DNA from 3 places in the Paenibacillus sp. SRL342 genome. Region 3 is predicted to be linked to each of the others. Evidence: predicted binding sites of a transcription regulator. Region 3 holds the regulator's gene; each other region holds the start of a gene.

Region 1 (3,213 bases), 680 kb from region 3:
CTTGAGGTTGAAGTGGATGCAGATCGTGTAACTGTAGCACTCGACAAAGCTTTTAATAAAGTGGTTAAACAAGCAAACGTACCTGGATTCCGTAAAGGTAAAGTACCACGTTCCATCTTCGAAGCACGTTTTGGTGTAGAGAGCCTTTATCAAGAAGCAATCGACATTTTGCTTCCTGAAGCTTATACAGAAGCAATCGACCAAACGGATATCTTCCCGGTTGATCGTCCTGACGTAGATGTTGAACAATTCGCTAAAGGACAAACTTTCAAGTTCAAAGCAAAAGTAACTGTGAAACCTGAAGTTACTCTTGGTGAGTACAAAGGAATCGAAGTTGCTGTAGCAAAAGGTGAAGTAACTGAAGCAGAAGTGACTGAAGAACTTGAGCGTCTTCAACAACGTCACGCTGAACTCGTTGTAATCGATGAAGGTTCCGCTGCTAACGGCGACGTTGCAGTAATCGACTTCGATGGTTCCGTTGATGGTGTACCTTTCGAAGGTGGACAAGCTGAGCGTTATTCCCTGGAACTGGGTTCCAACACATTCATTCCTGGATTTGAAGAACAAGTTGTGGGTCTGTCCACAGGTGACTTCAAAGACGTAGAAGTGACTTTCCCAGAGAGCTACCATGCAGCAGAACTTGCTGGCAAACAAGCGGTATTTAAAGTGAAAATTCACGAAATCAAACGCAAACAGCTTCCTGCATTGGATGATGAGTTTGCTAAAGATGTTAGCGAATTCGACACTCTTGAAGAGTACAAAGCTGACCTGAAAACACAATTGGAATCCCGTAAAGCTGACGAAGCCAAAGCTGCACAAGAAAATGCAGTTGTAGAAAAAGTGGCTGAGAACGCTGAAGTGGACATTCCTGCTGCAATGGTTGAGAGCGAAGTACAAAACATGATGCGCGATTTCGATAACCGTTTGCGTAACCAAGGTATGAACCTTGAAATGTTCCTGAGCTTCTCTGGCCAGACTCAAGCTGACCTGAGAGGACAAATGCAAGAAGATGCTTCCAAACGTGTTCGCAACAACCTGGTGCTTGAAGCTGTAGGTAAAGCGGAAAACATTGAAGTATCTGACGAAGAAGTGAATCAAGAACTCGAGAAAATGGCTGAATCTTACAAGCGTCCTGCTGATGAGATCCGTGGCATCCTCGAAGGTAATGGTTCCCTGGACAGCCTTCGCGATGAAGTTAAACTGCGTAAAACGATTGACGTTCTTGTTGAGAACAGCACAGTTGTTGAACCGGTTGAAGCTCCAGCTGAAGAAGTTGTTGCAGAAGCTGACGAAAAATAAGACAAGCTGTTATCAACTTGTCAGTTGAATAAACGATAAGGCACGTGAATTATTGCGTGCCTTATTTTTAAATTATGACATCCATTTTATAGAAAATGAAGTAATTATATGGATGAACACTAATTTTATTGATCCCTGTACACTTTTTACATACCTATGTACTTCATGCAAATAAAAAAAGGCAATACGGCATAGGATGGCTTCAATTTGCACATACATAGAAAACATGGTTAAATATGATCAGGCTAAAAAAGTAAACAAACGGATGTCTGACCCTTCTTGTGAAAAATGACATTGTCACAGGAAAGTGTTAGAATGAATTTGGGTTTGCTTTACAGGTGGCCTATGTCTAATTACATGTAGAAAAGAGGTTGGTCTCATGAGTCTGGTGCCAATGGTTATAGAACAAACCAATCGAGGCGAGCGGTCTTACGATATATATTCACGTTTGCTGAAAGATCGCATTATCTTTCTAACCAGTGCGATTGATGACGATGTAGCCAATCTTGTCATAGCACAGCTTTTGTTTTTGGCAGCCGACGATCCTGAGAAGGATATCAGCTTGTACATTAACTCACCTGGTGGTTCTGTCACCGCAGGGATGGGTATATACGATACGATGCAATTTATCAAGCCGGATGTATCTACCATTTGCGTTGGGATGGCAGCAAGCATGGGCTCGTTATTGCTGACAGCCGGTGCACCTGGCAAGAGATATGCGCTGACAAATAGCGAAGTAATGATTCATCAGCCGCTTGGCGGCATTCAAGGACAGGCTGCGGATATTAAGATACACGCAGAATGGATTATTAAAACACGTCAGAAACTGAATCAAATATACGTCGATCGTACGGGTCAGTCTCTTGAGAAAATTGAGCGGGATACAGACCGTGACTTCTTCATGAGCGCTGAAGAGGCTAAGACGTACGGCATTATTGACCAGGTGCTCAGTAGACCGATCAATTCCTAAAGGGGTGGTTTCATGTTTAAATTTAACGATGAGAAAGGGCAACTGAAATGCTCTTTTTGCGGTAAATCTCAGGAGCAGGTGCGTAAGCTGGTCGCTGGACCAGGCGTGTACATTTGTGATGAATGTATCGAACTTTGCACCGAAATCGTTGAGGAAGAACTCGGTCATGACGAAGAAGTAGACCTCAAAGATATTCCAAAACCAAAAGAAATTCGTAATATCCTGGATCAATATGTTATTGGACAGGAACAAGCGAAGAAGTCATTGTCTGTTGCGGTGTATAATCACTACAAACGGATCAACACACAAAGCAAAATTGAAGACGTTGAATTGTCAAAGAGTAACATTTTGCTGTTAGGACCAACAGGTTCTGGTAAAACGTTGCTTGCGCAAACGATGGCAAAAATTTTGAATGTTCCTTTTGCTATTGCGGATGCTACGTCATTAACAGAAGCGGGTTATGTAGGTGAGGATGTAGAGAACATCCTGCTCAAACTGATTCAAGCTGCTGATTATGATGTGGAAAAAGCAGAGCGTGGCATTATTTATATCGATGAGATTGATAAAGTAGCGCGTAAATCCGAAAACCCATCCATTACTCGTGATGTGTCGGGCGAAGGTGTGCAACAGGCTCTCTTGAAAATTCTTGAAGGAACTGTGGCTTCTGTACCACCGCAAGGTGGTCGTAAACACCCTCATCAAGAATTCATTCAGATCGATACAACGAACATCCTGTTCATTTGCGGCGGTGCCTTTGATGGTCTGGAGCAAATGATCAAACGCCGGATCGGTAAAAAAGTCATCGGCTTTAATACCGTTTCTGAGCAAAAAGATCTGAAACCAGGTGAATACCTGGGTATGGTATTGCCGGAAGATTTGCTGAAATTTGGTCTGATTCCGGAATTTGTAGGCCGTCTGCCAGTCATCTCCACTTTGGAGCCATT
Region 2 (3,213 bases), 1.1 Mb from region 3:
GTCCAATACGTCCAAAACCGTTAATACCTACTTTAATCATGAGTAAGTTCCTCCCAAGTTTTGATTAATTTTTTTATGAAACTTATATATTCAAGACAGACGGTGAAGTCCGTCAAGACAACAATAGTTGTGATGCAAAGTAAAACCTTATTCCATTTCAGCAACGATGACTTCGGCAGCAGCCTCATCAATAATCAGAATATCTTCCTGTCCAAATCGCAACACGGAATGTATAGCAGCAGCTTTGCTTTTGCCACCTGCAATTCCAATCACAACATCGGTTCGTTCAATATCCTGAAGTCGCATACCCAGTGTAAGCATGGTATGTACCACCTTACCCTGATCATTAAAGTAATAACCGAAAGATTCAGATACGGCTCCTTGCTCCTGAAGTTCATCTATAATCTCCGTCGCAAGTTTACGTCTTGTAGCCATCTCCACGGCATCACCAATTCCATGAATAACAATCCGCGATTTCCGAATCAGCTGCAGAATCTCCTGAACACTGGGGTCCTGGATTAATGATTCATAGGCATGATCACTAAGCAAATCCGGTACATGCAGGAGTTTGTATTGCGCTCCAACCCGTTTTGCCATTGTGGATGCAATCGTATTCGCCTGAATTTCAAGGCTTTCTCCAAGTCCACCGCGTGCCGGTACGAACCAGACACCTTTGAGCGATGTTGGCGGAGTCAGTTGCTCTGCGACTTCAGCCGTTGTTGATCCGCCAGTAACGGCGACAACGTCGTTGTCACTCATGATATTGCCGAGAGCCTTCGCTCCGGCTCTGCCCAGTTCCCTTTTGGCAAATGGAGAAACGTCCGAATCACCAGGAACCACAACTACCTTTTGCAGACCGTAGGCTTGCTTGATGCGCTCTTCCAGCTCGGATAATCCGAACAACTCTTTGGCTACGGGCTCTAACTGCTGCAGCAAATCATACCCTGCCTCGCTGATCTTCATTCCTGCACTGTCAATTTCAATAAGTCCCTGAGCCTTTAACAGATCGGTCTCAGCCCTCAGAACCCGCTCGGTCATCTGCATGGAATTAGCTAACGTTCTCCGTCCGATCACATCCGATAACATGATCTGTTGCAGAATCGTATACCTCTTTTTCAAGATATCCATGAGATCAGGCAGAAGCTGCTTTTGTACTTCTAAAATCGTTCGCATGCTTTCCACTCCCGCAAGTTCTCGTTCTAAGCTCTCTTTCGTGGCCCTAAAACGTCCCGGGTTAACTTTTTAAGTCCCACGTCTATTCTACCTAAAACTGACGTGACATGCAAGTGTTTCAACGTGTTATTTCGACACGCATTCAGCGTTTGTACGCGCCTATTTTCACAATCCTAGACTTCCATGATCAAGGACTAGCTCACGCATACCATATATAGAAGAAACAAATGAATTCAATCTACATATCGCTCAGAATCACATTTCATACGGCATGTCCAAAACCTCTAATAGCATTTACTTAAATGCACTCTTTATCCACTCTTCTTCATCATGATCATTTTTAGGTTAATCCAAACCAATACCACAACGAACTGCTTGCAATTAAATATTTCATGAGCTATAATCATTATTGCTGTCACATAATGTGCGCCCGTGGTCCAATGGATATGACGTAGGCCTCCGAAGCCTGAGATCCAAGTTCGATTCTTGGCGGGCGCGCCATTTTTATTTAACAGCTCATAACCCATTTAACCAATGAAACCGGAAAGGTTTCTTTTTTTTGCAAGTTAGTTTGACTTTCTTTGACTTTTTGTTTGGAATTGTTTATTATGTGGGTAATACGGTAACAGTTTAAGTATAAACACCAATAACATTTACATTCCGAGGAGGTTTTTCACGTGAGTTTTATTCCAATGGTCGTTGAACAGAGCAACCGGGGTGAGCGCGCCTACGACATCTACTCCAGATTGCTGAAGGATCGTATTATTTTCCTTGGTAGCGATGTTAATGACGTAGTGGCTAATGCCATTATGGCACAGATGTTGTTCCTGGCTGCGGAAGATCCGGAGAAAGACATTCACTTATACATCAACAGCCCAGGCGGATCGATTACAGCCGGTATGGCGATTTACGATACAATGCAATTCATCAAACCGGATGTATCTACCATCTGTGTAGGTATGGCGGCTTCCATGGGTGCATTCTTGTTGAATGCCGGTGCAAAAGGTAAACGTTTTGCATTACCAAACAGTGAAATTATGATTCACCAACCACTTGGTGGTGCACAAGGTCAGGCTTCTGACATCGAAATCCGTGCTCGTCGCATTTTGAAAATGCGTGATACGTTGAACCGCATCATCTCTGAGCGTTCAGGTCAACCGCTGGAGCGGATTGAGAAAGATACAGATCGTGACTACTTCATGAGTGCTGCTGAAGCCGCCGATTACGGTATCATTGATAAAGTTATCGAAAACGTAGGATCACAAGGCATCTAAGTGTGACGTAGACCACGGTCTATGCGTTAACATCATCAACACCCGCGTAATCAGCAACACTTCGTGTGTTGTCTATACGAGAAGAAGCCCTCATCATGATCATGATGAGGGCTTCTTTTTTTCATTTTATAAGGAATAAGGAAGATAACTTAAGAGTGCATAATAATGATTTCTTTATTTGGTTTTAGATACATTACTGAAAGGTTCTGTGCCTTTAGGGAGAAGCTCTTTATACGTAAATGGCATTTCAGGGAATCCCTCTGCGTACGCCGTATATTCATACAACTGGAAGAACACGACTACACCCGTTGGTGTCACATAGAAATCTTGATCTTTATTCAATCCTTTGTAACCGTCGAGGTATCCACCGCGGGCTTTCAGTTGTTCACCCACTTTTTTACTCAACGTCTCGCGCATGGTTTTATTATTTTGCAGCACATCATCTAACGTAAGCTCCTTGCCTGTGTCCAGTGCAAAGGTGTGGCCCGTACGGTATGTCATACCATGAGCGCCAGCATAATCCTCGTATCGTTGTGTAATGAGTCCCAGCACGCCTTTTTCGTTGTACGTTACTACATAGGAGCTCTCAAATGCATATGGACGGTTGGCTGTTGCACCGCCGAATTCAGATGTCTGTTTCTTGAAGTCAGTTACATAAGCATCCACTTCATCTTTCAGCACTTTGTTAATCGCCGCTTCAGCTTCTTTGCTGGCAAGTCCACTCACCTGCGGATATTGAACATCTACTTCGGCATTTTTCACAGTG
Region 3 (3,213 bases):
CTTGGGAAACTGCGGTTAGAATACGGCCTATCTGTTGTGTCATCACCAGGGCAGGCAAGTGCATCATAACCGATGCTCTAACACCTGTACCTACATTAGTAGGACAGCTGGTTAAGTATCCTCTGCGATCATCAAAAGCATAATCCACGTGCGCTTCAAAAGCATCATCTATTGCGGAAGCTTTCTCCCAGGCTTCTTTCACCTGGAACCCCGGATAGAGGCACTGGATACGAAGATGATCCTCTTCGTTAATCATAATACTGACAGACTCATCCTCACTGAGAATAACCGCACCATTCCTGGATTCATTCGCAAGACTTGGACTGATGAGATGTTTCTCCACCAGCACCCGTTTGTCGAGTTCGTCAATATCGATCAGATCCAACGTATGAAAATCCCCAAAGGCATGAACGTCATCGTATTGAAGTACTTCGCTCAGCTTATTCAGCACCTCTTCCGATTGCTCATTGGAAGCCAGCATCGGAAACGGAATATGCTGAAGGTTGCGTGCAATCCGGACACGGCTGCTAATGACAATTTCGGAATCAGCCGCATCACTGCGCATCCAGTCGCTGAGCGCCTTCTCTGTAAAGCGCAGATTAGGCATTACACATCCCTCCTACTCATGACAAACTTTACTCCTGAGCTATTCCTTTTTCAAGTCCTCTGATCTGGTCACGGATCTGAGCCGCCTCTTCAAATTCCTCTTGCGCGATGCTCTCCTGGAGCTCACGCTTCAGATCAGCGATTTGCCGTTTCACCTTGATGCGACCACCAGCTCGTGCAGGCACTTTGCCTACATGGGACGTATTACCATGAACTCGCTTGAACAAAGGATCCAGACGGCTGTCAAAATATTTATAACATGAACTGCAGCCGAACCGGCCTATCTTGCTAAATTGTGAGTACGTCATACCACACTCTTCACATTGAAGTGCTTTTGCAGGGGGTGTTCCTGCCGATCCACTTTTGCTGGCTGGATCAAAATCAAGCAATCCGGACAATAAGTTGTGAATGGAAAACCCACCTGCTGTTCCAGGGATCATTTCCCCTTTTTCACGGGCACATGACTCACAAATATGGAATTCCGTCTTCTCTCCATTTACGATCTTCGTAAAATGAAGTGTCGCCGGACGTTTATTGCATTCTTGGCACAGCATATTGATGTACCTCCTTTGACCCCGATAGTTTTCATTTACCGAGCAAAGATATTAACATCGCCTTCAACATTCTGGCACGAATTTGATCCCGGTAAGGAAGTTTGACTAATATAACCTCTCTAGATACAGCAGCTCGCATCAACCCGGCTTCCCGCTTGCTCAAGAAGCGTGCTTCTTCCAATTGATAGATCAATCCTTCGGCAGCTGTCTGCCCGATCTCTTCACCAATACTATGGTGCAAATGATTATGCAGAGCTGATTGGGCCGGTAATTCAATGCGCTGTATGCGAACATAACCACCACCGCCGCGTTTACTCTCTACCAGGTATCCCTTCTCGAGTGTAAAACGTGTGCTGATGACATAATTGATCTGGGAAGGTACACATGAGAATTGATCTGCCAGATCATTACGCTGAATTTCAACCATTCCTTCGGGACTTTCATGCAAAATACTCTTCAGATATCGTTCGATAATATCAGAGATATTACGCATCCAATCATCCTCCACTGTCTGAAACGTTAAGTCAATAAGGACCCACACGCCCCCACAGAGTACACCTTCTCTACCCATTTAACCAATCAGGGAAACAGCGAATCTTGCTTCCACAGGTGTTAACAGGAGAGCGAAGGAAGCACGAAGGTCCTTTAATATTCCCTTGATCCTCCGATGAAATGAATCCCGTATATTGGCGATCATGCATCAGATTGTAGAAAGAAAGCTACTTAAGTATTAAACCTTTAGTTGACTTTGACTTTCTTTGACTTTATAACCATTATAGCATATTTTGTGGTTTTGCCAAGTGGGGTCACTATTCATTTTTTACGATTTTACACGAAATATTCCCCGGACACAAAAAAACCTCCCCAAAATTGCTGGAGAAGTCCATTTGTCTTTCGATCACGCCGTATTTCTATATAAGCTAATCAAGTTAAATGGAGCAGTGGGAATAGCTATCAGAAGAAATCAAGCAAATAGGTTTCCCGTTCAGGAATCGCTTCTTCCAAAGCCATGATTGCTGTGTTCGGTCCGTGAATTCTTCCGATTCGTGCCATTTCCGTTGGTCTGCGATATCCCATCAGCACCGCGGTAAGGGATTGAATATCCACCTTAATGGTCTGATCATCATTAATTGCCTCCGAAGTTTTCCATATGGACGCTGTTCCGTTCATTGCCACGTTTAATTGCCATACCCCTTCATTCCACGGAGCGTAGGTATCCTCTACCTGTAGAACAATCTGCACCGGTGAGTCCTGGCTTGCAAATGGATACTGAGATATAAACTGCTCTACACTAACGATACGCGCCATAAAATAAGGTACAATCTCCTGCTGAATCCGTGGGTTATCCAGTTGGAAGGCAAGCGTATCACTGGCAGGCGCCTGCAACGTAACTTCCTGGATCATGGAATCATGGTTAGCAATGAAGGTCCACAGCCCTTGCCTCGCCTCTTCATTCAGATAGATGATCTCTTTAATGGTAAATTTATTTTCCTTAACCTCATATAAAAGATAACCTTGTGCTGCATCAGCTTCATCGTAATATACAGCCTTCTGGCTGGTCCCATTAACAAGAACTGAATTCTCCCACCTTGCATCATCCCGAACCAGAGTTCCGTTATAACGCTCAGCATAAGCACTGTATACTTCCTTTAGTATGCTGAGGGCCGGATCCCCACGCCGAATCGTTCCAGGTGTCGCTTTTTTCGAAGGCAAATGAGCTGCAGGCACTTTATAACGTTTAAATTCAACATAAGTCTCCCATCCATACTTCCGATAGAAACCAAAGGAGAATGGATGCAAGAATGATATACTTTGTTTGTTACGATTCATTTCTTCCAACGCATGCTTCAGCAGACCCGCTACCCAGCCTTTGCGTCTATACTCTGGCCAGGTGGCAACACCCGCAATACCGCCCATCTCGAACGATCTGCCATGAATATAGGTTTGAAAAGGAATGATATGAAGTTTGGCTCCTAGCTGCCCATCCTCATATACACCCCATATATCCTGTGACGAAAATTGACTCCGCCGTTTTTCTTTTTGTTCTTCACTC

What was found. The regulator CtsR, encoded in region 3, represses protease genes until heat stress. The targets are predictions, from matches to a motif close to ATGGTCAATAAAGGTCAAACA.
Region 1: clpP (ATP-dependent Clp endopeptidase proteolytic subunit ClpP) is a predicted target of CtsR. The motif match lies at 1,566-1,586, and genes of this name have one in related genera.
Region 2: clpP (ATP-dependent Clp endopeptidase proteolytic subunit ClpP) is a predicted target of CtsR. The motif match lies at 1,742-1,762, and genes of this name have one in related genera.

The regions. Positions count from the first base shown of each region.
Region 1 covers NZ_OZ481790.1:5,624,356-5,627,568, reverse strand. Annotated here, with positions in the region: gene tig (trigger factor) at 1-1,299, shown strand, start outside; gene clpP (ATP-dependent Clp endopeptidase proteolytic subunit ClpP) at 1,679-2,269, shown strand; gene clpX (ATP-dependent protease ATP-binding subunit ClpX) at 2,282-3,213, shown strand, end outside.
Region 2 covers NZ_OZ481790.1:181,783-184,995, reverse strand. Annotated here, with positions in the region: gene gap (type I glyceraldehyde-3-phosphate dehydrogenase) at 1-40, opposite strand, end outside; gene AC4E8D_RS00905 (sugar-binding transcriptional regulator) at 148-1,173, opposite strand; tRNA gene AC4E8D_RS00900 (tRNA-Arg) at 1,600-1,674, shown strand; gene clpP (ATP-dependent Clp endopeptidase proteolytic subunit ClpP) at 1,851-2,447, shown strand; gene AC4E8D_RS00890 (stalk domain-containing protein) at 2,622-3,213, opposite strand, start outside.
Region 3 covers NZ_OZ481790.1:6,300,759-6,303,971, forward strand. Annotated here, with positions in the region: gene mcsB (protein-arginine kinase McsB) at 1-607, opposite strand, end outside; gene mcsA (protein-arginine kinase activator protein McsA) at 636-1,160, opposite strand; gene AC4E8D_RS27805 (CtsR family transcriptional regulator) at 1,192-1,653, opposite strand; gene AC4E8D_RS27810 (GNAT family N-acetyltransferase) at 2,115-3,213, opposite strand, start outside.